DNA from 3 places in the Pseudoalteromonas sp. CNAT2-18.1 genome. Region 3 is predicted to be linked to each of the others. Evidence: predicted binding sites of a transcription regulator. Region 3 holds the regulator's gene; each other region holds the start of a gene.

Region 1 (10,468 bases), on a different contig from region 3:
GGCCCAAGGTGCTGGTGACGCCTATATCCCCGCCCATAAGTTGTACGAGCTGGCGGCTAATGGTAGTGCCTAGACCGGTGCCGCCAAAACGCCGCGTGGTACTGTCGTCTGCTTGCTCGAAGGGGTTGAAAATAGCACTCACCCGCTCGGGGGCGATACCAATGCCAGTATCAACCACCTCAAAATAGACACCTTGATTATCGCCGCGAACATTGATGGTGACACTGCCTTGCTCGGTAAATTTTACTGCGTTGCCGATTAAGTTGACTAATACTTGACGTAAGCGCTGCGGATCGCCGCGATAGTGCTCACCGAGGTTACTATCCATATTCAGGGCGACCGAGAGCTGTTTATGTTCAGCGCTGTGATAGAAGCTGGAGACCACAGAGTCGACGAGAGCCAGCAAATTAAAGGGCACTGACTCAATACTCACTTTACCTTGCTCAAGCTTGGCCGAGTCTAAAATATCATTGAGTAAATGCAATAAAGAACGTGCAGATTGCAATACGTTGGTGAGTTGCTGACGCTGTTGTTTATTCAATGGGCTATCTAGCAGCACTTCAGAGAAGCCAATGATGGAGTTCATGGGCGTGCGTATTTCATGACTCATATTGGCTAAAAAGGCTTGCTTTGTCTCCGCCGCAGCTTCGGCTTTCTCTTTCGCTTTTACAAGCGCTTGCTCCATTTGTTGGCGCTCACTGATATCGACCAATACGCCTGCAATGAAAAGCTCTTCTCCTTCGGTATGCTCAAATGTTCCCTTATCAATCACCCATTTACGGCTGCCATCGCGACACTGTATTTGGTATTCAAAAGAGTAGTGTTTTTTTCCTTGTGCAAGTGCGCTGTATATTTGCTCGCGCACATAGTCGCTATGCTGCGCAGAGATAAGCATGTCAAAGTTAACACTGCCGTCGATAAACTGCTGGTCATCATAGCCGGTTAATTGTTTCACGATGGGGCTAATGTAGAGCATGCTCCAATGCTTATCTAAACGGCAGCGAAAAGCCACGCCGGGCATATTAGTTAACAAAGTGCGATAATGACGCTCTTGTTGGGCAAGCTGATTTTGCATCGCCTTTTGTGCGCTCAAGTCAGTAATAAAACCTACAAACATGCGCTTTTGTCCGGGAATAGCGACTTCACCAACCCCCAAACGAATGGGGATCAGCGCGCCATTTTTATGTTCGGCGTTGACCTCACGTCCGGAACCAATAATGTTTTTAATGCCGGTACTTTGGTAGGCACTTAAGTAATTATCATGTTGGTTAGCGATTTCTTGTGGCATCAGCATTTTTACGTTTTCGCCAATCACTTCATCGCGATGATACCCGAGTATACGTTCGGCTCCGGCGTTGAAGCTCAGTACTTGGCCTTTCGCGCTAATGGTAATAATGCCATCGACGGCGGTATTGAGGACCGCTTCAAGGCGTGATTGAGTGATAAGTTGTTGCTGAAGGGCCAAGCGATAGCGCATCACACTGTGCAATAAAGCAATGAGACCACTGAGCAAGAGGCTTACAATAGCGATACTCAGAGCGAGATCGGTTACATGGCTATTATCGGTGAGCTCACTGTACACCGGGGATTGGGCCACAAATCGTGCCGCTTGCATCCCGGTATAATGCATGCCAGAGACTGCGCAGCCCATAACAATGGCGCTGAGAATACGATAACCGGTTTGCCCTAAAGTGCTGCGCCCTGTGGGTTGTAAATATAAATGAGCGGCCAGGCCGAGCCATGCGAGAATAACCGCCACTAATACAGAGACAACAAACCAAAGTGGGTCATAGCCTAGCATCGGCCCTAGGCGCATCGCGGCCATGCCCGTGTAATGCATAATCCCTATGCCGGCGCCCAACAGCAGGGCACTGAGCGCAAGCTTGGCTCGAGATGGATTGTTCGTACTGAGTAAATGGAACCCTAAGGCAGTGGCTAAAAAGACAGGGATGAATGATACCACCGTCACTGTGAAATCATAGTCGACGCTGACGCATAGGCTAAATGCCAGCATTCCGATAAAGTGCATGCTCCACACGCCAGCGGCAAAAGCGGCGGCACTTGCTGGCAGTGCCATGCGATAAAATGGGGTGTGGCGTTGTTGTTGAGCAAATTCCCTTAATTGCAGCGCAAAGAAAGATGCAAAAATAGCAACAGTGACCGAAAGTAACACTAAGGCCCAATCATAGCTGCCATTAACCAGCAATTCGGGAGCAGGGTCGGTGATAAAAAATTGAGAAAGCATAAAGTACTTCGATACTCCAACAACGGATGCCAAGTGGCAATCACAGCCTAGCACAGTGAAAAACCACGTGTCGCGCACAAAATTGAAAGCGCCCTGTATCTTACAATGACACTGATTGTTCTATCAGCGCAGCGTCGGCTGAGTTTAGTTATTTATGAGTGCGCTGCAAGCTTACCCAAGGGCGTAATTACGGTATCATATTAGTAGCGGTGCAAAGGGTGTACTTAATGTTAGCACATTGTTTGGCAAACCCTTTTAGTTCAAGTAATTACAACAAAGGTTTAATATGAGTAGGCAATATGATGTGCACTACAGCCGTCGACGAACGCTCGCTTTGGTGGTCAAAAATCAGCAAGTGAGTGTGAAAGCGCCTTATGAGGCATGTCGTGATTTCATTGCAGACTTCGTTGAGAGCAAACAGGCGTGGATAAACAAACAATTACATAAGCAATCTGATATTGAAGCGGCAAGGTATAACCCTTGGCTACATCGTCGCATTATGTTTTTCGGTGAATTACGTGCAATAGAGGTAAGCGAGAGCCCACTTGAGCAGACAGATAACCAATCGATAAACATCGTAATCAGTAAGCGAGTGAAGCATCGCCAGCGCTATTTTAATCAACAGCTATTGGCACTGATGCACGATGAATTATCTGATCACTTATCGGCCCGCATAATGCGGTGGCAAAAGGTGATGAATATCGCCGCTAACGGCATTAGTGTTAAAGTGTACAAGCGTCGTTGGGGCAGTTGCGATTCGCGCGGTGAGTTATGTTTTAATACCTTGTTGGCAGGAGCTCCGCATTGGGTTATTGACTATGTCATTGTTCACGAGCTGGCGCACCGTGTACATATGGATCACAGCCATCAATTTTGGGCACTGGTTAATGGCTACTACGAGCATACCGACCAAGCGCGATTATGGCTTAAAGAGAATGCACATCTGTTGGATTTTGTACGATAGAAAAGTGGTGGAGGGAGCTGGATTCGAACCAGCGAAGGCAATGCCGTCAGATTTACAGTCTGATCCCTTTGGCCGCTCGGGAACCCCTCCAATAGAATGATGTGTGTTGTTAAGTGGTGGAGGGAGCTGGATTCGAACCAGCGAAGGCAATGCCGTCAGATTTACAGTCTGATCCCTTTGGCCGCTCGGGAACCCCTCCTAAACAACGGCGGCGATAATAGCAAACTCAGAGTCCAAGTAAAGAAAAAAACTAAAGAAAGCTGAAAAAAGGCCGATAACTGCTTAGAAGTAATTCAGGTTGAATAAAGTTTATGCAAGTTAAGCCCGTCATTCGTAACGAACTACAAATGGACTCGCAATTATGTCGCAGTGTCCATGAGGCCCGTCGTGGAGACTTTGCTTGGCTGTTAGCATCATTATCAGCAGATGCACTCGATTTTGCCCAGTTTCACCTTCCCAAATCGGAACTAGAATCTCACCAAGTGGATGAGCAGCAGTTGCGATTGCAGTTGGGCGCTGCGCCTTCTAAACCAACGGCATTACCGGATTACCACATAGATAGAGCTCAGCATGACAGGGCATTATTGGCGCAAAGCTCAATGACAACTCTGCGCTTAAAAGAGTGTCTAACCCCCGAGCCTTTGGCAGTGCGAGACGACAAAACTTATGTTCCACTACCTATAATTGATAATTGCGATCCGAGCGTACAGGCAAAACATCATCGCCAATATGAGCCACTGAACGAGCCGCAAATGGATAGTGCAGCCTTTTACGATCAACTTGTGGATATAAATAAGTCCTCGTCTTTAGCACACGCGTAGTGGCCTGCGTATAATAGCGTTTGGCCAGTCAGAGCGCGCTAATCAGGATGCAATAGCAGGTGCGAGCCAAGGGGTTCTTGTACTAATTAAGCGAATACCTAAAGCTGTCACCGGGCGGCGGCATCACATCAAGGCATACAGCACTTTTTGAATTTATTGCCACTTAAGCATGGGCAGGGATCGTTGCGTTTAAGCTTTACATCAGCGGCTTCAAACAACTGCCCGCTGTCGTATTTCCACTGGTGGTGCTGTTGAATGAACTGTGAGCGTTCATGAATACAGTGAAGGGTATCGGCAATGATGTAAAAAGCCTTAAATTCAACATAGGCCAAAGCATCGCCAGGCTCATAATCCATTATGTGTAAGCGTACAAAATGCGCAGCTTGGGCAAATTCAGCCACTTCCTCTCTGGGGTTTTGTTCTAGGGCTTTCTCTGAGCAGGTAAAACATAAGTAATCAATAGCTTGTTCACAAAATGCACTATAACGAGAGCGCATCAGGCTCTGGGCGTCGGGGGCATCAATAGCTCTACTTACAAACCGGCCGCAGCAATCAGCAAAAGGCTGCGGCAATCCACAATGGCACATCGCATTTTCTAACTACAAGGAATCACGCCACTATATTAGCAGACTTGTAACTGCGAGGGCACAGTTGTTTGTTCGCTGGCGTTATGCTCGGTAGTGAAACAGTAAAGCTGTGCTTTAGCTTGGTGGGTATTAAGTTGTAAGGCTTCGAGTTGTTGCTGTTTTAAAATATCCGTCCAGGTGATCACCGCCGCAAAACGGCCATTTTGCAGCGCACAATTAAGCATGTATTCCATATCAACAACATGTTTAGCCCGAATTACCAGCAATTTATTCGTGTCGATAGAGCACGCGTCCAATAGGTGGCGGCTAGGTACATTGTCAGGGGCGACTAATAGCGTCCAGCCATTATTTTGATTGTAACGATGAACGATTTTAAGCATCTCAAATGTTGCAGAGATCTCATCCTCAGTTTTTACGATATTAATCACATTAGGGTTATCTTGCTGATAGCTTTTAACATGACGAACACTTGCTGTATGTAACATAATTGCCTCGCTGTGGATTTTGTGAACCATATACAGTGTTTTATACAGTGTATGTATACAGTAGTTTATACAGTTATTCAGTGCAAGTTTTTTTTGTTTCTTTTTTAAACGTCTTGTTCGTTGCTTTAAACGCTTAGCGATACCGAAGAAGCTAAAGCTTTATTTCAGTGCCAACATTGCTGTGTAAACATGCGGTCATTTGTCCGCATTTATGCTAGTATCCGCCGCTTCTATTTTACGTATCACTGTTTACTCCTATGTTCGAAAGACTGTTCAAAATAAAATCGCATGGAAGCTCCGTTAAACGCGAGGTTATCGCAGGACTCACGACCTTTATCACCATGGTGTACATCGTGTTTGTCAACCCAGCAATGCTAGCAGAGGCGGGAATGGACCAAGGGGCAGCATTTGTAGCGACCTGTATTGCTGCTGCTATCGGTTGCTTCATTATGGGTTTTTGGGCGAATTATCCGTTGGCATTAGCGCCAGGCATGGGCTTGAATGCATTTTTTACCTACGGCGTAGTATTAGGCATGGGTTACACCTGGCAGGCGGCTTTAGCGGCGGTATTTATGTCGGGGTGTATCTTTTTAGCGTTGAGCCTATTTAAGGTCAGAGAGTGGATAATCAATGCCATTCCACTGGTACTTAAGCGCGCTATCGCCACGGGGATTGGCGCTTTTCTGGCGCTTATTGCACTGAAAAACGCGGGTATTGTTGTTGCCAGTCCAGCCACGCTCGTACAGATGGGTGATATTACCAGCAGTGGGCCTTTGCTCGCTATCCTGAGCTTTTTCGTAATAGCGGCGCTGTTGTATCGTGATATCAAAAGCGGCGTATTGATCAGTATCATGTTGGTAACAGGCATTGCGTTATCTCTGGGGCTGGTTGAATATCAAGGGGTGATCTCAGCGCCACCGTCCATCGCTCCTACCTTTATGCAATTAGATTTTGCCTCGGCGCTAGAGTTGTCCATGCTCAGTGTCATTTTCGCATTCTTGTTTGTGGATTTGTTCGACACCTCAGGCACCTTAGTGGCGGTAACGCAAAAAGCTGGCTTAGCCGATGAGCAAGGGCGTATGCCACGTTTGGGTCGAGCACTGAGTGCCGATAGTACGGCGACAATTGCAGGCTCTATGCTTGGCACCTCTACGACTACTTCCTACATCGAGTCGGTATCCGGTGTGTCAGTGGGTGGGCGTACAGGCTTAACAGCTGTGGTGGTGGGCTGTTGCTTCCTACTGATGATGTTTTTTGCTCCTTTGGCAGCCATGGTTCCAGCTTATGCAACAGCGGGTGCGATTTTGTATGTCTCGGTGCTCATGCTGCAAAACCTTAAGCTGGTTGATTGGGATGATATGACAGATGCGATTCCAGTTGCCGTGGTGCTGTTGATGACGCCGTTAACTTTTTCCATTGCCCACGGCATTGCCCTTGGCTTTATCGCCTATACGGCGGTGAAATTAGTGTGTAATAAGGGGGCGGAGATTAGCTTGAGTGTGTGGATTCTAACAGTACTATTTTTGCTTAAGTTCATGTTTTTATCTTAGTAAGCAAGGTCATATATAACAGCTAAAAAGGCACAGCTATGACGCTGTGCCTTTATTTTTTGTATGAGCCAACGAGCTTCAAAAAACCAGCCTCTATTGTCAATTGTCGCTCCTTGACGTCGCACTTCGTAGTTGTACTTCAGCACACTCAGATCATGGCTAGCCCTGCGTACCGGCGCAGCATTATGGAGAGTTTGGTTTGGGTGTTCGCACACACAGCTGGATGGTATGTATGGCTCAATGATTGAAGGTAGTGGGCAGATTTTACGTAAGGTATTTACCCTGCATGGCCCGGTACAGGCAGCAGATAGGCGATGTTTGATATCGGCCTATCTGTTATAGCTTGATTTACGCTGTTACCACTTTTTCTTTGGCGCGAATAACACATCCAAATCGTCTTTTTCTTCCTCTTCACGTTTTTTACGGGCGGAGGCGTTAGAGGCTTTCAACTCAGAGCTGATCTCGTTGAGATAATCCTCAAGCTGATTTTTCTTATTCGTGACATAGTCGTCGCTGTAATTCAGGGCGGTAATCGTGGCATACGCCTTTTCGAAATACTGCCGTGCCGAGCCAACCATATTGGCGTTTCTTGCAGCCACGCCGCGCTTAATTTGGCTTTCAATATTTATCTTTAATTGCAGGCGCTCAAAGGTTTTGTCCTCTTGCATAAACACAGGGGTATCGATTTTGCCCTTGCTGTGTTCAGAGCGCATGATGGTACGCAGCTTCTTTATTCCCTGTATCAATGAAATAAGCTGTTTGTCATGATCGGGAAGAACAAAGTTCTCGCCCATATTGGCGCTCTCATCAACGCCACTGGTTAAGCGAGTTTTTGCATCATTAAGCCGAGATTTAAGCTCTTTCGAGGAGGGTGACAACTCAACCATGGCGGCAAGCGCATCGTGAATTCGACGATAAAGAATCATCATCACATTATTAGATAACGGGATATTGACACTGTTGACCAGCACTTCTTCCGTCTCTTCTATTATTTTTTTCTGCTTTGCGAGCTCTTGGCGGCGCTGAGCTTCTTGCTTTTCTTTATGCTGTTGCACTGCACTTACCCAAACCGCAATAACGATAAGCGCGACAATTAACATAATAATGATAGAGACTATCATACCCCGATTCTCTTACTCATTGAGTTGCCCAATTACCACCCATCTTAACCGAAAGAACCTAGGTTGGGGTAGTAATACACGTTAAATTCATGAAATAACATTAAATAAAATAAGAGTATAGGAGAACATCGCAGCCTTGAACATAAATCAACAGTACCGAGACATAATTAAATGTGCTAGCCTAGCTAATCGCAATAGCTAAAATGTATAAGAAGATGGGCTCAAGGTGTTGATTTGCCTTCCCATTCACCAGGAAGATTAGGGTCTAGGCCACTGCGTATAACGCCTGGTGCAATCGCAAGTAAAATAATAATAGAAAGTAACAACGACCATGAAACTACAGCAGCTAAAGTATATTGTTGAGGTGCTTAATCACAACCTCAATGTATCCGCCACAGCGGAGAGTCTTTATACTTCGCAGCCCGGTATCTCCAAACAAGTACGTATGTTGGAAGACGAATTAGGGGTGCAAATTTTTGGACGCAGTGGCAAGCACCTGACGCACGTAACCAGTGCCGGTAAAGACATTATCAATATTGCTCGTGAGATTCTCTCCAAAGTCGAGGGAATTAAGGCTGTAGCCAATGAGCATACCTTGCCAGACCAAGGTAAACTTAATATTGCCACCACCCACACTCAAGCGCGTTATGCTTTGCCGGAAGTCATTCAAGGCTTTATGAAAAAGTACCCGGCGGTTTCATTGCATATGCATCAAGGTACGCCGCAGCAAATCTCTGATGCAGCGGCACGTGGAGATGCTGATTTTGCTATTGCAACAGAAGCCTTACACTTGTATTCCGACTTAGTGATGTTGCCTTGCTATCACTGGAATCGCAGTATTGTGGTGGCGAAAACTCACCCGCTGGCGCAAAAAGCCGATAACCTTAGTATTGCTGATGTTGCTGAGTTTCCGCTGATCACTTATGTGTTTGGCTTTACGGGTCGCTCAGAACTAGACAAAGCGTTCAATGCTCAGGGGTTAGAGCCCCATATAGTCTTCACCGCCACTGATGCGGACGTTATAAAAACCTATGTACGTTTAGGTTTGGGCGTCGGGGTGGTCGCCTCGATGGCTGTTGATGAAATCACCGATAAAGATTTAGTGTGCATTGATGCCAGCCACTTATTTGAGGCAAGCACGACCAAAATCGGCTTCCGTAAAGGAACGTTTTTGCGTGGCTACATGTATGACTTCATTGAGCGTTTCGCGCCGCACTTGACCAAAGATCGGGTTGAAAAAGCCTGCTTATTACGTAATCAAGATGACGTCGATGCGATGTTTGAAAGCATTGAGTTGCCAGTGCGCTAAGTGATCAGTGTCATGATATGAAAAAGGCGCCTGTTGGCGCCTTTCTTTTGTGCGATTAACACTCAATGATGTTTACCGCCAGACCGCCTCGAGCGGTTTCTTTGTATTTGGTTTTCATATCATTGCCGGTGTCCCACATGGTTTTAATCACTTTATCCAAGGAGACCTTTTGCTCACCGCTGCCGCGCATGGCTAGGCGTGAGGCATTAATGGCTTTAATCGCACCCATGGCGTTGCGCTCTATGCAAGGCACTTGCACAAGGCCGCCCACAGGATCGCAGGTGAGACCGAGGTTATGCTCCATGCCGATTTCAGCGGCATTTTCTACATGCACTACGTTACCGCCCATGATTTCCGTTAAGGCGCCCGCAGCCATCGAACAGGCCACGCCCACTTCGCCCTGACAACCCACTTCGGCCCCGGAGATAGAAGCATTCTTTTTATACAAGATGCCAATTGCTGCTGCGGTCAGCAGGTAGCGCGTGGCGATATCGCGATCCACCTCTTTGATAAAGGTATGGTAATACATGAGTACTGCCGGCAGGATACCTGCGGCGCCGTTGGTGGGGGCAGTGACTACTCGACCCCCAGCGGCGTTTTCTTCGTTCACGGCAAGAGCGAATAGGTCAACCCAATCCATTGCTCTCAGTGGGTCGTTATTGTTCTCAACATTTAACTTTAAATATAAGCTGGGTGCGCGACGGCGAACTTTTAGGCCACCGGGAAGAATGCCTTCGGTGCGCATACCGCGTTCAGTACAGGCTTTCATCACCTGCCAAATATGAAATAACTCATCTTTGATATCAGCTTCGTCGCGCAAGGTCTTCTCATTGGCCATCATTAGGCTTGAGACGCTCAGGCCGGATTCCTTACAAAGCTCTAGCAGTTGCTGTGCGTTATCGAACGGGTAGGGGGCAGGGTTTTGCTCACGGATATCCAGCGCAGCCTGCTTTTCCTTATCAAAGTCCTCGTCGCTGACGATAAAGCCGCCACCAATAGAGTAGTACACTTGCGAGGCAATGCGCTCATCACCCTTAAAGGCAATAATCTCCATGGCATTAGAGTGCTTGGGCAAGGTCTTGCGGCGATGAAATACAATCGCCCCTTGCTTTGGAAACTTAGCCTGGTGGGTTTTATTGAGATAAATAACCTGCTCTTGCTCGATTTTAGCCAAAATATCGGGCACGGCGTCGGCATCGACCGTCTCTGGGTCGTACCCGGCCAGCCCTAAAATAACAGCTTTACCTGAGCCATGGCCAACACCGGTTTGACCCAAGGAACCAAACAGCTCTACTTTTACCTCGGTAACATCCTCAAGTGTGCCTTGCTCTTGCAGGGTTTGCACAAACAACCGAGATGCGCGCATTGGGCCTACGGTATGGGACG
Region 2 (10,468 bases), on a different contig from region 3:
TTGACTGCGACACAGTAGGAGTCGATAACAAGTTTTGGGAGGGTTCTTTTAACTGAGGAAATGCCCTTACCAGCATTTAAAAGGCACTCCAAGACTCGCTAGCAAGTGAATATCTGCTTTTCGCTCGGTCAATGTTAAGTTCAATGACTTTTGGCTGCTGTCAAAAGCGACCATTCATTTCGTGGGCCCCAAAAGTCGGCCAAGCGCCATTAGAGATTAGTAATGCTCTGCGCCGCGCTGCAACTTGCTGTCGCATTTGAGCCGTTAATTAGCCATGAGCTTTGGGTTTTTCCAACTTCGCCGAAACTCAAATAGCGGGTTAATTGGAGGCATATTTTTGCTCTATCCAATGTATTGCAATAGCGAGAGGCTCTGCTTTGTTCGTATTGTGCCCAAGCGATGGAAATAAGACATAGTCAAAAGGCTTGCCTTGAGCTTTTAGTTCATTCAATTGCTCCACACACATTTTGACTGGGACCTGTATATCCTGCTCCCCAAAGAGCCAAAGCCCTGGTATTGATAGAGAGTCTAGATAAACTTTCGGATCCGTTGCATTGAACTCATATTTATCAGGGTCGTTTAGGGTATGTTCACGGGCCTCTTTATAGCTCTGTGTTTGCCAAAAATCTTCTCTTCCATTTGTGTAGAACTGGAACCTCAGTTGCTCCAAAGTCGTGATAGTTGGGCTACTAAAGAGAACCATAAACTCTACCGATTGATTATTGAGTGCGGCAATTGGAATAATCCAGCCAGCTTGGCTGGCACCTAGCAGGCCAATGGATAAACTATTGTCATATTCACGAACCACATCTACCGCAGCACTGGCATCTTTGGCAAGCAACGTTAAATTATCAACACTGATATTATTAGTTCCAACTTGAGGCCCCACGTAAACCCCACCAGACTCACCCACCCCACGCTTGTCATAGGTCAAAACCAACAAGTTATGCTTGGCCAATGACTCAGCTAGCTTTGACATACGTGGAACAGGGTCTGAGCCGTGTACTAGAACGACCGCTGCTTGTGGGTTTTTAGGAATAAATATGCTCCCTGATAGTGGCACCCCTTCGCTGGCAAAAACGATCTCTTCAACAGTGATAAGGTCACGCGAGTGCTCGCTTTCTTCGCCAAGAGCATGGCTTAGATTTCTGCTGTTTGTTGCACAACCTGACGCAAAAATGAGTAAAACTACAAGATATCCAACGTTTTTCACTTTTTATCCTTAATGGAATTGAATCAATCTTTACAGAGCAAACTTGGTGCCAAATAAAAGTGATTTAATTTCAGATGGTTAAAAACTCTGCTCTCAGCTGGATTAGTCTAAATGATCGCTAATTGGATATTTTAACCATTTATTGACTATCCTCATGGATTACTCAATGCTGGAAAGTTCACCCGTTTTGAGTGTTTCTTTTCGCTGTGAGACTAGAAATGCGGGACGACACCTCAGTAAAGACCTAAAAAAGGGCGCCATTTAGTAGCGCCCTTACTCACCCTTTATTCACTTATTCCACTTTAAATTTGGCAGTGGCGTCCAATAGGTTGTCAGATAGATAGTGTAGGTTTTTAGCGACATCGCGCACTTCACTGAGCGCTTGCATCGTATCTTCAAAAGAGCGGTGCATTGAGGTGACATTATCAACGACCATAGTGGCCACTGAGGTTTGTTCCTCGGTGGCGGCGGCAATTTGCCCGTTCATGGTGTTAATAGATAAAATCTGTTCGGAGATTTGCTCAATCGATTGCCCTGTTTGCTCGGCGGCTTGAGCATTGTTACTGGCCATATCTCGCGCTGAGGTCATTGCTTTAACAGCATCATTGGCTGCTTCAGTTAACACAGTAAGCAATTCGCGAATTTCATTGGTGGATTTGGCGGTGCGTGAGGCTAGCTCTCGAACCTCATCGGCGACCACCGCAAAGCCTCGACCTTGCTCGCCAGCACGGGCGGCCTCGATTGCTGCATTCAATGCCAATAAGTTAGTTTGCTCTGCAATTGAGGTAATCACATTGAGAATCTGGGTCACATTCTGGGTATCATCCGCCAACTTATTAATAGTGCCTGCGGCGCGATTGATTTCCTCACTCAAGGTTTGTGATTCACTCACGGATACGCGGATTTGGTCTTTGCTTTGTGCCACCTCTTGCTCGGCAAGTTGCGCTGCGTCGGATGCTTGCGAAGCAGAATGAGAAATATCGCCCACACTCTGGCGCATCTCTTCCATCGACTGGCGGACAATTTCTGCATCACTGGTTTGCTGGTTGGTCGCAGACTCTGCTTTTTCCATGCCTTGCACCAAGCGTGTGGAATTCTCCATCAGCGGTTCAACCACATTCATCACTTCAACCACCGCTTTTTTTAGCAGAGCAATAAATTCATTGAAGTTGATGGAGACTTGGCCAATTTCATCATGAGAACGCACATTGAGCGTGGTCGACAACGACCCCTGCCCCTGTGCCAACAAATGCAAATTTTGCGCGGCATCTTTTGCCGAGTTACCTATACCTCGGGCGATCACCACCGCAAGTAGCACCACAAAAATCACAGAAACCACGGCGACAATTAACATGGTTGTCATTGCTGTGCCTGAGCGGCTTTCAGTTTCGTTTATCAGCTGTAAAAAGCGCGCATTGGCACGCTCTTCGGCGTTGTTAAAGTCAGTCGTTAGGGAATTGAAAATATCGGTTTTCTGCTTTGCGTTTTGTTGAATTTTACTAAAGTCCGCCGTGCCATCGATCATCCCCTTGGCGATGCTAGCGGCAATGTTTTTATAATCTTGTAGCCGCTTAGAGGTGTTCGCAGGCATAAAACCGCTTTGGATGTTATTTAGCTTTTCTAAATTATCCGTGATGGTTTGATAGACTTCTTCGGCTTTATCCAGCAACTCTGCATCACCAAAAGTAACTGCCTGGGTATAAAGCTCATCAACGCTGTTCAGCGCAGTGGCGTTTTCTGCGGTGATGTTGAGCAAGTTGTAGGTGGAAGTCTCAAGCTCATTGAGTGACTGCTGATTTGAGCTCATGGCAGAATAGTTGACTAACACAATCACCACAAAAGCCACCACCGCAACGCAAGTAATCGCGTGGATTTTTTTAGTAATGCTTAGGTTTGCGAACGAGAAACCCGTATTCATAGTGTACACCTCAGAAAGTAATGCTTATTAGGTATCGGCCAGCTACCTCTAAGTGTTAACCAAATTTAAGAAAATTCTAACTTTTTTTGCTTTTTCTCTCATTTTTATTGGTTCATGCAAAAAACGTCATGGCCGTGGTTGCCTGCTGAATATACAACAAAAAATTTACAAACCTTATATTTGTCTATACTCAAGGAGCACTAAGCACACAACTTAGGAAACAGGTATGAAACTCAAACTATCGTTAATTGCAGTGGCGTTGTCGTTCAGCTCGCAAAGTTTTGCGGATGTCAACGTATCGGGCTTTGTCAGCATAAATGCTGGTAAAGTACTCAGTGGTGATGGTGTTCCACAATATGGTGTAGAGCCGACTTTTTTAGCCGACTACCCCATTGTTAGTGCTTACACCGATGAAATATCTTTCGAACCCGAGTCGCTATTCGGCCTTCAAGTGAGTGCCGACTTGATGGATGGTCTTAGCGCAACAGGGCAAATAGTGGCTCGCGGTGCTAATGATTTTGATGCTGAGTTCGAGTGGGCCTACTTATCCTATGAGCTCAATGAGAATTGGACTTTGCAAGGGGGTAAGAAGCGCCTACCGCTATTCTACTACTCGGATTTCTATGATGTTGGCTATGCCTATGTATGGATGCGGCCTCCTGCCGATAATTACACCTGGCAAATATTCAATTACAACGGCCTTAACTTGCTATACAACGGCTATGTTGGCGACTGGTCCATCAGCGGTAATATTTATGGCGGCCGTGAAGACGACGAAAGTAACAAGCTACTCAGCGAGTTTTTTTTCCAAGAGCCAACCAGAGAAATATGGAAAGATATCATTGGCGGTGTAATTCAAGCGAGTAACGACTGGTTTGAAATACGGGCTACACACATGCGCTATACCAATGAGCGTTATCGCAGTGGCAATATCGTTGTTTGGGAAGATGGGGATACCGAACGCGACGGTAAGTTCTATGGTCTCGCCTTGAACCTCGACTTTGGCGACGCCTTTGTATTAACAGAGCTTAACCGCCTCGATCTCGATGGCAACCTCGATACCTACATGGTCAGCGCGGGCTATCGCTTTGATGGCATCACACCCTATGTGAGTTACTCCGAGTTTGATCAAGAAGGCGATGGCGATACCGAGCAGCACAACACCACATCGGTGGGTGTAAGGTGGGACTTCCACCCGTCCGCTGCATTTAAAGTGCAATTCGATAAAGTTGAAGATGATTCTTTTGACTTAGCAGTTGCGGGTGACAGTGAGTCGATCACCATCGGTGTTGACGCGGTATTCTAAATGAGGAGCACAATTATGTATAAGATCGCATTTTTGTTCACGCTATTGAGCTCATCAGTCGCTCTGGCTGATGTGGCCGTTATCGTTCACCCCAGTAATGGCAGTGATATCAATAAAGACACGGTGGAGCGCATCTTTATTGGCAAAGAGAAATCGTTCTCCAATGGCAATAAAGCAATTCCCATTAGCCAAGCCAGCGGAGCCACTGCCGATGAATTTAACCAAAAAGCACTGAATAAGTCCTCAGGACAACTCAAGGCTTACTGGTCAAAACTCGTGTTTACAGGAAAGGGCACACCGCCTAAAGAGGTGGATAACGATGCTGAAGTGATTCAGTTAGTCAGCTCAAACCCCGATACCATCGGCTTTGTTGATGCTGGCAGCGTCACAGATGCTGTTAAAGTGGTCACCACTTTCTAACGGATATTCTAAGCGGTAGATATAACAACGGGGCGTTTTTCGCCCCGTTTTCATTTCGAATATTGTTACTTAGTCGTCTTCTATTTTATCCAACCCTTTGGTATCTTCTCGCGCTTTTAAATCGTGGTGAATAGCCGATTTGATAAGCATATAACCTGTGATGGGAGCGGTGATCAGCAAAAATATAGAAATAAGAATCTCTTTGATGTTTACTTCACCGTTGGTAACACTAAAGTAAACATTGGCGGCAATAAGTAGCGATGCCATCCCTAAGGTGGTGGCCTTCGTTGGGCCATGTAAACGCATAAAGAAATCCGGCATTTTTACCAGACCAATAGAACCAATTAAAATAAACGCGCCGCCTGCAAGTAAGAACGCGGCAATTATCCACTCAAACATACCCTCTCCTACTCAATGATATCGCCACGTAGTAAATATTTACATACTGCGACAGTGCTGACAAAACCAAGCATGGCAATAAGCAGCGCAGCTTCAAAGTAAATCTGTGTTTGCATACCGATACCATACAAAATAATCAACGCGATGGTATTAATGTACATGGTATCGAGTGCCAAGATACGATCAGGGATAGAAGGGCCGACAATTAAGCGCCACAAATTGAGCACCAGTGACACGCCAATCATCGCAAATACGATAAGTAAAACATGTTCTAACATTGAAAAATCTCCTTCAACGGCGCTTCGTAACGGCTTTTAATGGAGTTAATCAGCTCCTGTTCGTCTCCCATATCAAGCACATGGATCAGCAAGAAGCGTTGTTCAGGCTCTTGTCCTTGTGGCAGAGACTCTGGAATCGGATACACCTCAGCGCTGACCGTGCCGGGAGTTAACGACACAGTGCTCGCAAGCATGGTGATAGGTAAATCATGTTTCAAATCTAACGGTACTTTAATAAACCCAGGACGCAAACGTTTGCTTGGCCCCAGTATTTTTATCGCTACTTCAACATTCGCAGTGATAATGTCCCACAGCACGATAAGCAGCTGTTTAAATGCCAAGCCGGGGCGCAATATTAACGGCTGAGGCTTGCGAAATGGCGCTATAGACAGCGGAATAACAATAGCCAGTACCGCCCCTAAAATTAAATGGCCCGGCGATACGCTGTTGTTAAGCAACAGCCAAACCGCAAACAATAATATGGTGCGAAACGGGGTGGGTAACCACTTATATTTTGCTTGTAAACGCATTTATTGCCCCTTAGCCAACGCAAAAACAGTATCAACCGCGACTTGAGTATTATGCAGTGTCGCTGCTGCATGCTGGCTCACTTCGGTCAGTGGTGCAGCGAACACTGTCATTAATACTGGCACTGCAAGCATCAATAGCACCGCGAAGCTTCGGCGTTTGCCAGCGTATACGGCATCTTCAAATTGTTCATCTTGCTGTGGGTTGTCATGCCAAAATAGGCTCGTTCCAGCTCGCGACAAAGCCACAAGGGTTGCCAAACTGACAATCAGGTATATGGGCCAGAACACCCAGGCAACGTTGCTTTCCCAAGCCGCATCCAGTAACCATAATTTAGCGATAAAGCCAGAAAGTGGTGGCAAACCGGCCAAGGCAATGGCGCACAGCACAAAGCAGATACCGAGTAGCTTAGGCTCGGCAACACTGCGGCTATTCACCAGCCTATCTTGCACTTTACCACGCTGTAAGCCAATCAAGTCCGCGACTAAGAACATTGCCGCACAGCCTACTGTTGAGTGCAGTAAGTAATAGATTGCCACAGCCGTGGCCTGCTCATTATTCAGAGCCACCATAGCCACTAAGGTGCCCACCGAAACAATGACTAAATTTGCCGTTAGCCGACGTAAATCTTCCGAAGCTAAAACACCAACAGCCCCAACCACTAAGGTGACCAGTGCCAGAGGCCATAACCAAGTGGTGGCCATACCGCTGAGCTCGCCGGCATTATCACCGAAGATCATAGTAAACACGCGCATCATGGCGTAAATACCAACCTTGGTCATAACCGCAAATTGCGCTGCTACCGCAGGCATTGCACGGCTATAAGTTGCCGCTAACCACAAATGTAATGGCAATAAGGCGGCCTTTAAAGCGAAGACGATAAGCAGCAACAAACCACCTATTTTAGCCAAGTAAATATCATCGCCCTGTAGCTGAGCTACTTTAGTGGCTAAGTCCGCCATATTCAGCGTACCGAGTACCCCATAAAGAATCCCTAAGGCAATGAGGAAGATACTCGAGCCCACTAAGTTAAGCACCACGTAGTGAAGCGCGGCTTTGGTGGTCTGTTTATCCGTTTTATGCATTAGCAATGCATAGGAAGCAATCAGTAGCACTTCAAAAAAGACGAACAGGTTAAATAAATCCCCGGTTAAGAAGGCACCATTCACACCCATAAGCAAGAAGTGTGTAAGGGGATGATAGAAGCTGCCTTTTTTGTCATCACCGCGACTGGCGTAAATGGTGGTAACCAAGGTTAGGAAGCTTGTTAGAATAGTCAGTAGCACCGCCAACGGATCGGCGTATAAAACGATACCAAAGGGTGGCTGCCAAGTACCAATAGCATACACAATCGGTCCGCCTTGCAGCAGTTGCTGCAATAACACCGTGCTCGCTATTAACGTAAGCAGTGCCATAAACATCGCTGTCCAGCGGCGAATAATGAGGTTTTTACCACAAGGCGGGAGCAGTAAAATGATCCCCGCAAGTAAAGGCAGTAGGATAGGTAAAGTGATCAAATGCTGCATCAACTATGACCCCTTTTTCGAGCGTGGTTGACCATCCACGTGGTCATTACCTAAATCCGCGCGGCCACGAATAGCCAAGATCACCACAAACGCGGTCATCGCAAAACCAATCACTATGGCGGTCAATACTAACGCTTGGGGAAGCGGATCGGCATACCCTGCAGACTGACCCAACACCGGCGCCTTATTGATTTGTAAACGCCCTGAGGAGAACAAAAATAGGTTCACCGCGTAAGAGAGCATGGTAAGCCCGAGCACCACTGGGAAAGTGCGCGCTCGTAAAATAAGATACACTCCGCAGGCCACTAATAGACCTACACAGCTTGCATATAAGAGTTCCATTAGAGGTTGACCTTTTCTTTCGGTGTTTCTGCTGTCAATTTACCTAGGCTTGCCAAAATCATCAACGTGGCACCTACCACAGTGAGATAGACCCCTAAGTCGAAAATCATTGCGCTGGCAAGCTCTGTTTTGCCCACCAACGGAATATCAAAATAATCAAACCAGCTGGTTAAGAAGTTACGCCCAAACAGCCAGCTTCCCATGCCTGTCAGTGTGGCAATGGCTAACCCTGAGGCTATCACCTTGCGGTAATTGATATCCATGCGCGCACGTATCCAGTTCGAACCATTGGCCATGTACTGCAAGATAAAGGCGATAGATGTGACCAAGCCAGCGATGAAGCCACCACCCGGTAAGTTGTGACCACGCAAGAAAATATACACGGACACCATAATGGCCAGCGGCAGCAAACTTTGCGAGATACTCGCCAGCAACAGCGGGTGACGTTCGCGAGCCCAAGGACGCCCTTCACTGTCTGATGCTGGCATAAACAGTGGCAGATTAAGTAATAACTTGTAGATACCCAGCGCTGCGATACCCAGTACAGTAATTTCACCAAGAGTATCAAAGCCTCGGAAGTCTACGAGAATAACGTTTACAACGTTGGTACCGCCGCCACCGGTTTTGGCATTGGCAACAAAGAATTGCGAGATGCTCTCATGGGGGCGTGTGAGCACCGCATAACAAATACTACCGATAACGATACCAATGGCACTACTGATCCCTAAATCTCGCAAGATTCGAATTGAGCTTGATTCCTTTGGCGTACGTTGCGGTAAGAAAAACAGTGCCAACATCAATAGCATCACCGTGACTACTTCCACAGTAAGCTGAGTGAGCGCCAAGTCAGGCGCAGAGAAACGACTGAAGGCCACTGATGTCATCAACCCCACCACCGAAATCATGATGAGGGCCACCATGCGCGAGCGATGCCATACCAAGGTGGCAAGCGCGCCAATCATGAGCAAGGCCGCGCCAATGGCATTATGAGCATCAATATCGCTCAGACCTTTAGACCCAGCCAGCGTATGCATTTCAAATAATGGCAGACCGGCAAGAACCAGTGCCGAGAGCAATAAAATAAAGATATAGCGCTGCAAAGAGCCATTCTCTATACGCAGAACTTGCTCACGTGACCACGTCATCACCTGTTGGATACCGGCGTCGAATGCCCTTTTTGCATTAACACTGGGTAGCGAAGCTTGGAACTGGAATAAATATTTGCGTTGAGAATAGATAAACAAACCACCGGCTACTGCCACCGCACTCATAAATAGCGGTAGGTTAAAACCGTGCCAAATAGCCAGTTTGTAATCCGGTGCATCACCGGCTAAAACTGCATTGGAAGCGACCGATAAAATAGGGTCCACCACAAAGGCTGGGAACAAACCGACGAGCACACACATCGCAACCAACACTTCAATGGGCACACGCATATAACGCGGCGCTTCGTGAGGATCCTTAGGTAGGTCTTTGGGCTCACCATTGAAAAATACATCGTGAATAAAACGCGCCGAATAAGCCACTGACAACGCCCCGGCTACCGTCGCCAACACTGGAATTAACCATGACATAGACCCCAACATTTGCTGGTGTAAGGTCTCAGCAAAGAACATCTCTTTTGATAAGAAGCCATTCAAAAGCGGCACACCAGCCATGGACGCCGCCGCCACCATCGCTAAGGTCGCAGTATAGGGCATATAGCGCCACATACCGTTTAGTTTACGCATATCTCGGGTGCCGGTTTCATGATCGATAATCCCGGTGGCCATAAACAGTGATGCTTTAAAAATAGCGTGATTAATAATGTGGAAAATCGCCGCAACTGTTGCCAGCTGCGTATCCAGGCCCAGGAGCAAGGTAATAAGACCCAAATGACTGATGGTCGAGTATGCCAACAAGCCCTTTAAGTCATGTTTGAATAAAGCAATGTAAGCACCGACTAACAAGGTTGTCAGGCCGGTTACGCCAACAATAATGAACCATAGCTCGGTGCCTGCCAGTGCGGGATAAAAGCGGGCTAACAGGAAAATTCCGGCTTTAACCATCGTTGCCGAATGTAAGTAGGCGCTGACTGGCGTAGGTGCAGCCATCGCGTGCGGCAACCAAAAGTGAAAGGGAAACTGCGCAGATTTGGTAAACGCCCCTAGCAACACCAACACCAAAATAACCGGATACCAAGACGATGACTTGATCACCTCGGCACTTTGTAGAATAACGTCAAGCTCGTAGCTGCCCACTAACTGGCCAATGAGCACTAAGCCCGCCAACAGGGCCAAACCGCCAGCGCCGGTAATAGCCAATGCCATACGTGCGCCTTTACGTGCTTCAGGTTTATGGGACCAGTAGCTGATCAATAAAAATGAGCTAATACTGGTGAGCTCCCAGAAGAACCACATTTGAATAATATTATTCGCCGTGACGATACCTAGCATGGCTGTCATAAACAGCATTAAGTAGGCATAAAGCTTAGGCATGGAGTCATTCTCACTAAGGTAATAGCGAGCATAAAGAATAACCAGCAAACCGATACACAGG
Region 3 (10,468 bases):
CAGGGCTGAAGGTGATGTCTTACCAAGAAGTGCCCGATGAGCGTCAAATTAAGATTGTTAGCTCCGTTGGACAGCAATAGATCGGAAAGCCGGTTGTGAGAGGGTAATATTATGAAAATCAAACGCTTTTTTGCTAAAGATATGCGTACAGCACTGAAAGAAGTAAAAGATGAGCTGGGTGTTGACGCGGTGATCATGTCGAACAAAAAGCTTGCAGATGGCGTTGAAATCGTTGCTGCTATTGACCATGAACGCCCAGCAGCCGCACCGAAAAGCGCTCCCCAGCAGCAAATGCAGCCCCGCGCCACTGAGCAGCGTATGGTACGCCCACAAACACGTACGCAACGTCCTGAGCCGCAAAGTCACAATGGTGTGGCTGATTCATTACAGGCGTTGTTAGAGCGTCAGAGTCCGAAACCAAAGAACGCTGCTCTCGCCGACATGTTTTCGCAATCAGGTATTGATATGAGCGCGCCTGAAGAGCCCGTTGAACAGCCTCAGCGTCGCGCTGCGCCGGCCAATAACTACGCTCCGCAGCCAACGCTGGCAGAGCCAACGCAAGCCCGCGCTGCAGCGCAGTCCATGGGTGATGATTTGGACGGTGACGGTTTTGATGAGCTACACCGCCAGCCCAATGATTCTGTACAGCAAGAGGCCATGGACAGCGAAGAGATCAGTGCCATGCGCGATGAGATGAATGCCATTCGTCAGCTTCTTGAACATCAAGTATCCGGCTTATTACACCAGGACCGAGCGCGCCGCGATCCAACTCGTGCCTGCTTTATCGAGCGCTTGCAGGGCATGGGTATCGACACTGAAGTGGCTGAGCAGTTGGTGCGTTATGTACCAGACGACGTATCGCGCAAGCAGGCGTGGAGTGCAGCCCTGGATATGGTGCAAAAGCAGCTACACACCACCAATAATGAGATTTTACGTCATGGCGGCGTATATGCGTTGGTCGGCCCTACTGGCGTAGGCAAAACCACGACGGTTGCAAAACTGGCCGCATTAGGGGCGCAAAAATATGGGGCTGACAAGGTTGCGCTGATCACCACGGATACATATCGTATCGGTGCTTACGAGCAGCTAGCAACTTATGGACGCATCATTGGTTGCCCTGTGAAGCAAGTAAAAGATGCCAATGAATTGGCCGATGTGCTTTATCAATTACGCAATAAACGTCTAGTATTAATTGACACTGCGGGAATGAGCCAGCGCGATTTACGTTTAAGTGAGCAATTAAACACGCTCATGCGTAGTACGCGAGTCGATATTCGTAGCTATTTAGTGCTCAGTGCCACAGCACAACATGAAGTGCTTCAAGAAACCGTAAGGCACTTCCAAAAAGTTGACTTAAGTGGTTGTATTTTCACCAAACTTGATGAAAGTCTAAGTTTAGGCGAGATTATTAGTGTAGCGATTCAAAATCGCTTACCAATAGGGTATCTTACTAACGGTCAACGCGTTCCAGAAGATATTCGCGTTGCTAACTCAGAAAAAATGGTTAGAAAAGCTGAACAATTGTTTATCAAACGCCAAAAAACACAAAAATCAGCGGCACCAGCAGGGCGCCAAACAGTGGCGTCTCAGGCAGTAGGAATGTATGATTAACACAGTGCACGATCAAGCAAGTGGCCTTCGAAAAATGAATCAAAACAATAGCCAAGGCGTAAAAGTAATCGCCGTGACCGGTGGCAAAGGGGGCGTCGGTAAAACCAATGTCTCTTTGAATTTAGCTATTGCCATGGGTCAGCAAGGCAAACGTGTCTTAGTGTTAGATGCTGACCTAGGGCTGGCAAACTGTGACGTTATGCTTGGTCTGCGTGTTGAAAAGAACCTTTCTCATGTTCTAAGTGGTGAGTGCGAACTGCGCGATATACTGGTAACTGGGCCTGCGGGCATTCGTATTGCTCCGGCAACATCGGGGTCACAGAGCATGGTTGAACTGAGTGCCGCAGAGCATGCAGGTTTAATCCGTGCGTTTAGCGAGCTCGATAACGACTTTGATGTCCTCATTGTCGACACCGCCGCCGGTATCTCCGATATGGTACTGAGCTTCTCGCGTGCTGCGCAAGATGTTGTGGTGGTGGTCTGCGATGAGCCAACCTCGATTACCGATGCCTACGCGCTGATCAAGGTGCTTAGTCGTGAACATGGCGTATACAAATTCAAAGTCGTTGCCAATATGGTGCGCAGCCAGCGTGAAGGGCAAGACTTATTTGCCAAACTCTCCAAAGTAACCGACCGATTTTTAGATGTGGCGCTCGAATTAGTGGCCACCGTGCCCTATGATGAAAACATGCGTAAATCAACGCGTCGCCAGAAAGCCGTCGTGGAGTTATTCCCTAACTCACCCGCTTCGGTATCGCTGAAAAGTCTCGCTGGCAAGGCACTAAAATGGCCAACCCCTAATCAACCATCGGGGCATTTGGAGTTCTTCATTGAAAAGCTGGTCAATAATTAACTGTTGTTCGGATTTATGAATAAAGTGGCTGGATATCAAGATCAATTACAATTAAACACTCTGGTCGAGCGCCATGCCGCGCTGGTCAAGCGTGTTGCATGTCATTTGCTGGCGCGACTGCCAGCGAGTGTGCAGCTCGATGATCTCATTCAGTCCGGCATGATTGGCCTCATCGAGGCATCAAAAACCTTTGACGCCAGTAAAGGCGCCAGCTTTGAGACGTTTGCTGGTATTCGTATTCGTGGTGCGATGCTTGATGAAGTACGACGGGGAGATTGGGCTCCACGATCGGTACATCGCAATAGCCGCGCTGTAGCTACCGCTGTACATGAATTGGAAACCTCCCTAGGTCGGGAACCAAAGGATGTTGAAGTAGCTGAAAAACTTGATATTTCGCTCGATGAATACCATCATATTTTAAACGATGTTAATTGCTCTAAAGTGCTCGGTATCGAAGACTTAGGTGTCGATGAAGATGTACTCACCCCGAGCAGTGAACAATCTCAAACGGGGCGGCCCTATACCAGCGTTCACAACGAACGCTTTAACCAAGCATTAGTAGCGGCAATTAATTCTCTCCCCGAGCGTGATGCATTGGTATTATCGTTGTACTATAACGATGAAATGAATTTAAAAGAAATTGGGCAAATACTGGACGTAAGTGAGTCCCGTGTGAGTCAGATACATGGTCAGGCAATGATTAAGCTCAAAGCGAAAGTCAATGACTGGGTCAATTAGTAGTAAGAATAAAGGTTCATACCTCACTGGAGGATACTTTGGATAAAAACATGAAAATTCTCGTGGTCGATGACTTTTCCACTATGAGAAGAATCATTAAAAACCTATTGCGTGATTTAGGCTTTACCAACGTGCAAGAAGCGGACGATGGTAGTACCGCGCTGCCCATGTTGCAAAACCAAGAGTTTGACTTTGTGGTTACCGATTGGAACATGCCAGGTATGCAGGGTATCGATTTGCTCCGTGCAATTCGCGCCGACGACAGCTTAAAGCACATTCCAGTACTGATGGTAACTGCAGAGGCGAAGAAGGAACAAATCATTGCCGCTGCCCAAGCTGGCGTGAACGGTTACATCGTTAAGCCCTTTACCGCAGCTACATTAAAAACCAAGCTGGATAAAGTATTTGAGCGCTTAGGTTAACCGAGAAGGAGAGGTTTATGTCAGCTCCCGCTGCACCTCACATTACCCTAGAGCAAGCCAAACAGCTTGTATCGTTTCTTGAGCAAGGTGAGCAGGAGAAAGCCGATCAGCTGATCCTCGATGCAGCCTCCAAGGAACAGTCCGAACTGTTTGCTGAGGTTGGCAAGTTGACGCGGCAACTTCACGAGTCGTTGAAGAATTTCCAACTCGATACGCGCTTGAACGACCTCACGCAAGAAGCCATTCCCGATGCTAAGCAGCGTCTTAATTACGTGATGGAAATGACCGAGCAGGCGGCAAATAAAACCATGGATGCCGTGGAAGCCAGTTTGCCCATCGCTGAGCAGCTATCCACTGAACTACATCAAATTAAACCCATTTGGGATAAATTGATGCGTCGCGATCTCGAATTAGGTGAGTTCAAGCAGTTGTGTCATCAGCTCGATAGTTTTATGAACCGCTCTCAAGGCAGTACAGTGGAGCTGCACGACCTTCTTAACAATGTGCTGATGGCGCAAGACTACCAAGATTTAACAGGGCAGGTAATTCGCCGCGTAATCGAGCTGGTGCGCGAGGTAGAAGACAGCCTTATTAATTTATTAACTGTGTTTGCGGGCAACGAAGGTGAAGAACTGGTGGTTGAACAACAAAAAGCAAAACCAGCTGTGAACGCAGAAGGTCCAGAAGGGCCAATTATAGACACAGAATCACGTGATGACGTGGTCTCAGGCCAAGATGAAGTAGACGACTTGTTGTCTAGTTTAGGCTTCTAAAGAGGAGAGCGGCTGCATGAGCTTTGAAGTAGATGAAGATATTTTACAGGACTTTTTAGTCGAAGCAGGTGAGATATTGGAGCAGCTCTCTGAGCAGTTAGTAGAGCTTGAAAATAACCCTGATGATAAAGACTTGCTCAACGCTATCTTCCGGGGCTTCCACACTGTTAAAGGGGGAGCTGGGTTCCTTGGCATGAATGAGCTGGTAGATGCCTGTCATGGTGCTGAGAATGTGTTTGATATTCTGCGCCAAGGTAAGCGCCAGGTTACTTCTGAACTGATGGACGTGATCCTGCAAGCGCTCGATACAATTAACGACATGTTTGCGCTTATTCAAGCACGAGAGCAGCCGCAACCTGCAGACCCTGAGTTACTTGCTGTATTGCATAAACTGAGCGAACCTGAATCCGAAGATGAGGCACCTATTGCTGTGCCTGAACCTGCCGCAACTCCGAGTGAACCTGTTGTTGAACCCGAACCTGTGCCTGAAAATGTCGCATCAGGGGCCGATGATTTTGGCGATGATATTTTGTTCGATGCGCCAAGTGCTGGCAGTGACGAAGGCGAAGCGATTGACGAAATCACCGAAGATGAATTCGAAAGTTTGCTCGATGAATTGCACGGCCAAGGCAAAGGCCCGTCTGTGGGTGAAGGGTCAGCGGATGCTGGGACATCCGGTAATGATGAAGATATTACCGATGATGAGTTCGACTCGTTACTAGACGAATTACATGGAGCAGGCAGCTTTGGTGCCATTAGCGATAATGGCTCCACGCCGAGCGCCGAAGAGCAGGGAGCTGCGCAGCAGAGTGCACCGACTACATCGGGCCAATCAGAGTCGGCCAGTGGTGATGATGAAGACATTACCGAAGATGAATTTGATGCGCTGCTTGATGAGCTGCACGGCAAAGGCAATGCGCCTAAAGCAAGCTCGGCAGAAGCTTCGCCAGCGCCGGTTGAAAAGCCTGCGGCGCCAGTAAGCCAAAGTAAAGCTAAAGACACACCGCCGGCAACGCCAGCGCCTAGTCAAGCGCCAGCGGCCGCAAAACCAGCGCCGAGTACGGCGAAGGGGAGCACCCCGCCTAGCAGTGGTGATGCCAAAAAACCGGCACCTAAAGCCGCGCCACCGCCACAAGCAGAAACGACAGTGCGCGTCGATACCAAACGACTAGACCAGATCATGAATATGGTGGGTGAGTTGGTATTGGTACGTAATCGTCTTATTACCTTAGCGAATAATAACAACAGTGAAGCTATGGGTAAGGCTATCTCAAATCTTGACGTGGTCACCGCCGACCTACAAGGTGCGGTGATGGCAACTCGGATGCAGCCAATTAAGAAAGTATTTGGCCGCTTCCCACGTGTGGTACGAGACCTTGCCCGCAGCTTACAAAAAGATATTTCCTTGGTCCTTGAAGGGGAAGAGACTGATTTAGATAAAAACCTTGTCGAAGCCCTAGCTGACCCACTCGTGCACTTAGTACGTAACTCAGTGGACCACGGTATTGAGATGCCTGATGTTCGAGAAGCAGCAGGTAAACCTCGCACCGGTACGGTGCGCTTATCGGCTTCTCAAGAAGGCGACCACATTCTCCTGAGCATCCACGATGATGGCGCTGGGATGGATGCCGAAAAACTGAAAAAAATTGCTATTAGCAAAGGGGTTATTGATCACGACCAAGCCGCTCGTTTGAGTGACACGGAAGCCTATAACCTTATCTTTGCACCTGGATTCTCCACCAAAGAGGAAATTTCTGATATTTCTGGGCGTGGTGTGGGTATGGACGTGGTGAAAACCAAGATCAGCCAGCTTAACGGCACCATTAATATCGACTCACAGCTCGGTGTTGGTACCCGTCTAGATATCAAAGTACCGCTGACGCTTGCTATTTTGCCAACGCTGATGGTGATTGTGGGTGAACAAACTTTTGCTCTGCCATTGGCGGCTGTTAGTGAGATTTTCCACCTTGATTTGACCAAAACTAACATTGTCGATGGCCAGCTCACCATTATTGTGCGTGAAAAAGCCGTACCACTATTTTATTTAGAGCATTGGTTAGTCAAAGGTGCGGACCGCACCCAACGTAAAGCCGAAGGCCATGTCGTTATCGTTCAAATTGGTACTAAAAAGGTTGGCTTTGTGGTGGATTCGCTGATTGGTCAAGAGGAAGTAGTCATAAAGCCTCTGGATGCGCTGCTGCAAGGCACACCAGGTATGGCCGGGGCGACAATTACCTCAGACGGTGGCATAGCCTTAATTCTAGACGTGCCAAGCATGCTAAAACATTACGCTGGGCGTTCCAGCGTTAACTAAAATCGAGTATTAAATGGCTGTCAAAGTTCTAATAGTTGACGACTCAAGCTTTTTTCGTCGCCGGGTTACTGAAATTCTTGAAGGTGATGCCAATATCGAAGTCATTGACGCAGCTGTCAATGGCGCCGATGCGGTGGAAAAAGCAGTTAAGTTACGCCCAGATGTGATCACCATGGATGTGGAAATGCCAGTGTTAGATGGTATTTCTGCGGTGAAACAAATCATGGCGAAATCGCCAACACCTATTCTTATGTTTTCCTCACTGACGCGTGAAGGAGCCAGTGCCACACTGGATGCACTTGATGCCGGGGCATTGGATTTCTTACCGAAAAAGTTTGAAGACATCGCGCGCAACAACCAAGATGCGATTGAGATACTTCGACAAAAGGTGCGCGAGCTAGGACGTCGTCGTCTTTCGCGTTTTAATCGCCCAACGACCTCAACAACAGCACCGTCACCGGCGCGCCCCAGTGTCACCGCACGCAGTTCAGCGCAACCTGATAGAAGCTTTAACCAAGGAGCTTCGACTCGGCCTCAAAGCGCTAGCCAATTCAAGCCCAGCGGCAAAAAGTACAAGTTGGTGGCTATTGGCACCTCGACCGGGGGGCCTGTGGCACTGCAAACGATTCTGACTAAGCTGCCAGCCAATTTTCCTCATCCTATTTTGCTTATTCAGCATATGCCGGCCGCATTCACTCCTGCGTTTGCGCAGCGCTTGAATAACCTTTGCAAAATCAAGGTAAAAGAAGCGCAACAGGGAGACCGTTTGCAACCTGGAACGGCGTATCTTGCACCAGGTGGTCAGCAAATGATGTTTGATGGCCGCGCTCAACAGCAAACTCTGAAGGTATTTCAAGACGACAACCCAAGGATTACTTATAAACCCAGTGTTGATGTTACTTTTGCCAGTAGCGCAAAAGCATTCGGCGGTGATGTATTAGCCATTGTGCTGACCGGGATGGGTGCTGATGGTCGCGAAGGTGCGCGGATGCTTAAACAATCAGGCTCACGGGTTTGGGCGCAGGACGAGCAGTCTTGTGTTGTGTATGGCATGCCGCAAGCGATAGCCAGTGCCGGTTTGCATGACCACCAAGTGGCTCTTGACGATGTTGCCGCGCATTTACTCAAGGAAGTCGGCTGTGGATAAACTTTCCATAATTGGCCTTGCTGTTGCCATTATCGCCATTACCTTAGGCTATAGCCTCGAGGGCGGTATGGTTTCAGGGCTAATTGATGGACCGGCACTGATCATTGTCCTTGGCGGCACTTTAGGTGCCGTGATGTTGCAATCGCAACTAGCGACCTTCAAAAAGGCCTTGGGAGTCTTTAAGTGGGTATTTGTTCCCCCGTTTTATGATACCCAAGCTGGGATTGAGCAAATTAAATCGTGGGCCAGTACCGCACGTCAAAAAGGGTACCTGGCTCTTGAGGAACAAGCACTCGTAAGTGAAGACCCTTATGCCGCTAAAGGCTTAAGCTTGCTGATTGATGGCTCTCATGAGCAGCGCTTGCGTGACACCCTAGAAATCGAGCTTATGTTAGAGCGCGAGCGGTTGCTAGATGCAGCTCGTGTTTACGAGGCCATGGGAGGATATGCGCCGACCATTGGTATTTTAGGGGCTGTGCTCGGGCTCATTCAGGCGATGGCATACATTAGTGAGCCCGATAAATTGGGTGCTGGGGTCGCCACCGCATTTTTGGCCACGATTTATGGCGTGGGCTTTGCCAACTTGTTATTCCTGCCCGTTGCCAACAAGCTAAAGCAAGTGATTGAAGAAAAAATGCTCTATCATGAGCTCATCGCTGAGGGCATCATGGCAATGCAGCAGGGAGAGACGCCCGCAAATATAGAGTTGAAACTCGAGGCTTACTGCGCTGAGCGCCATGTTAGTGCAGGGTACTAATATGATGCGTATTCGTCACCGCCGAGGTCATGTAAAGGAGTCGCAACACACCCACCGTTGGCTTGTTTCTTACGCTGATTATATGACCATTATGTTCGCCTTGTTCGTGGTCATGTACGCGATTGCTATCAATAAAAAAGACGAAGAGTTTGCTATTTTCTCGCAGACGTTGGAGCAATTTTTTGACCGTGCTACCCAAGTGACTCAACCCATATTAACTGAGCAGCAGCAATCCACAGGGGACGGTGTGTTGCAACAACCACTGCCCGTCAATGACAATGTGTTAGAAGGTGAGAGTATTGTCAAAGAGCCTATTCGTGGCTCAAAGTTGATTCCAGAGCAAGCAGACGTGAGTCTTATCGAGCAAAAAGAGCTCGGAGAGCCTTTAGAAACTTTGTTAGATAAGTTAACTGGCACTTTGCTTAATGAAATTCGCCAAGGTGATGCACAGCTCCAACTGAATGAGAATTGGCTTACTATTGAGATGAGTTCGGGGCTGCTTTTTCCAAGCGCCAGCGCCACAGTGACGAATCGCGCCGAACAAGTGGTGGCTCGTATTGCTGAGATTATTTCGCCAATGCGCAATTACTTGCGTGTGCGTGGCTATACCGATGACCGCAGTATCAATAACGAAATGTTTCGCTCCAATTGGCAGTTATCAGCGGCACGTGCAGCGGCGGTAGTCAAAGAGTTGCAAACCCTGGGCATAAACCCTGCGCGAATGGCGTTGGAAGGGTATGGGCAGTACACCCCTTTTGCTGACAATGATACTGCCCAAGGGCGGGCGCAAAATCGTAAAGTGGTCATCGCAATTTCAAAGTTTGCCTTGCCTCTGCAAGAGACCCCGCAACAAGACAGTGCCGTTGAATCAGTTGAGCCCGCAGTGGAGCAAGAGCTGCCAAGCACTGACAATACAATAAAAATAATACAACTACCCCATGGCGGTATTCGTATTACGACGCGCAATGAGGAACAGCAATAATGAAGGTATGGACGGTCGCGAACCAAAAAGGCGGGGTGGGTAAAACCACCACAACGGTGTCTTTAGGCGGTCTATTGGCTGAACAAGGAAAGCGTGTCTTATTAATTGATACCGACCCTCACGCGTCGCTTACCTACTATTTTGGTATTGATTCAGAGGCCATCGAAGTGAGTGCTTACGATGTTTTCACTCGCGGTAAAAATATGGCGAGTGAGGAAATACTGCAATCGCTGTGTCCATCCGGTGTCGAAAATATTGATATTCTGCCGGCTACCATGGCCATCGCCACGCTTGATAGAAGCATGGGTAATAAAAACGGCATGGGGTTAATACTTAAAAAGGTATTAGCGAAAATCAGCGAACATTATGATTATGCCATTCTCGATTGCCCGCCGGTACTTGGGGTGTTAATGGTGAACGCGTTGGCAGCAAGCGAGCGCGTACTCATACCTGTGCAAACTGAGTTTCTTGCGCTCAAAGGACTAGATCGCATGATGCGCACGATGGAACTGATGCAGCAAAGTGCACAAACCTATAGCTATCAATACACGGTGGTCGCGACTATGTATGATAAGCGCACTAATGCCTCTTTGGATGCATACAAAAAACTGCGCGCTACGTATCATGACAGTGTTTGGCCGGGTGTGATCCCCATTGATACCAAGTTTCGCGATGCCAGCCTTGCGCAGCAGGTGCCTAGTAAGCACTGTGCTAAGGCGCGAGGCGTACAAGCCTACCGTGCGCTCTTAGACTATTTGCAAAACAAGCAGGTGGATGCATGAGTGGTCCTAATGAAAAGGTGATGAAGGAGTACCTCAGTGCGCTACTTAAAGAAGAAGCAGAGCCTAGGCGGGTAGCTAAGCCAGTCATC

What was found. Region 3 encodes FliA, which starts transcription of late flagellar genes. Its sites were predicted from a motif close to CTAAAGNTNNNNNNNNNNNNGCCGATA; they were not measured.
Region 1: the regulator FliA is predicted to act here: its motif matches at 3,460-3,486, upstream of MHM94_RS14015 (VC2046/SO_2500 family protein).
Region 2: the regulator FliA is predicted to act here: its motif matches at 3,164-3,190, upstream of MHM94_RS14520 (HAMP domain-containing methyl-accepting chemotaxis protein).

What each region holds. Positions count from the first base shown of each region.
Region 1 is NZ_JAKRFR010000006.1:61,263-71,730, reverse strand. Features, by position in the region: gene MHM94_RS14035 (MHYT domain-containing protein) at 1-2,245, opposite strand, end outside; gene MHM94_RS14030 (YgjP-like metallopeptidase domain-containing protein) at 2,532-3,209, shown strand; tRNA gene MHM94_RS14025 (tRNA-Tyr) at 3,215-3,299, opposite strand; tRNA gene MHM94_RS14020 (tRNA-Tyr) at 3,324-3,408, opposite strand; gene MHM94_RS14015 (VC2046/SO_2500 family protein) at 3,521-4,030, shown strand; gene MHM94_RS14010 (YchJ family metal-binding protein) at 4,159-4,527, opposite strand; gene MHM94_RS14005 (SulA-like leucine-rich domain-containing protein) at 4,653-5,102, opposite strand; gene MHM94_RS14000 (NCS2 family permease) at 5,360-6,652, shown strand; gene MHM94_RS13995 (hypothetical protein) at 7,009-7,773, opposite strand; gene cysB (HTH-type transcriptional regulator CysB) at 8,105-9,082, shown strand; gene MHM94_RS13985 (L-serine ammonia-lyase) at 9,138-10,468, opposite strand, start outside.
Region 2 is NZ_JAKRFR010000006.1:178,590-189,057, forward strand. Features, by position in the region: gene MHM94_RS14515 (alpha/beta hydrolase) at 320-1,213, opposite strand; gene MHM94_RS14520 (HAMP domain-containing methyl-accepting chemotaxis protein) at 1,506-3,131, opposite strand; gene MHM94_RS14525 (porin) at 3,358-4,437, shown strand; gene MHM94_RS14530 (phosphate ABC transporter substrate-binding protein) at 4,453-4,857, shown strand; gene MHM94_RS14535 (Na+/H+ antiporter subunit G) at 4,927-5,256, opposite strand; gene MHM94_RS14540 (K+/H+ antiporter subunit F) at 5,265-5,534, opposite strand; gene MHM94_RS14545 (Na+/H+ antiporter subunit E) at 5,528-6,064, opposite strand; gene MHM94_RS14550 (monovalent cation/H+ antiporter subunit D) at 6,065-7,591, opposite strand; gene MHM94_RS14555 (Na+/H+ antiporter subunit C) at 7,592-7,930, opposite strand; gene MHM94_RS14560 (monovalent cation/H+ antiporter subunit A) at 7,930-10,468, opposite strand, start outside.
Region 3 is NZ_JAKRFR010000004.1:242,575-253,042, forward strand. Features, by position in the region: gene flhA (flagellar biosynthesis protein FlhA) at 1-80, shown strand, start outside; gene flhF (flagellar biosynthesis protein FlhF) at 112-1,611, shown strand; gene MHM94_RS10405 (MinD/ParA family protein) at 1,604-2,464, shown strand; gene MHM94_RS10410 (RNA polymerase sigma factor FliA) at 2,480-3,202, shown strand; gene cheY (chemotaxis response regulator CheY) at 3,241-3,624, shown strand; gene MHM94_RS10420 (protein phosphatase CheZ) at 3,642-4,397, shown strand; gene MHM94_RS10425 (chemotaxis protein CheA) at 4,414-6,711, shown strand; gene MHM94_RS10430 (chemotaxis response regulator protein-glutamate methylesterase) at 6,725-7,858, shown strand; gene MHM94_RS10435 (flagellar motor protein) at 7,851-8,615, shown strand; gene MHM94_RS10440 (OmpA family protein) at 8,617-9,597, shown strand; gene MHM94_RS10445 (ParA family protein) at 9,597-10,379, shown strand; gene MHM94_RS10450 (chemotaxis protein CheW) at 10,376-10,468, shown strand, end outside.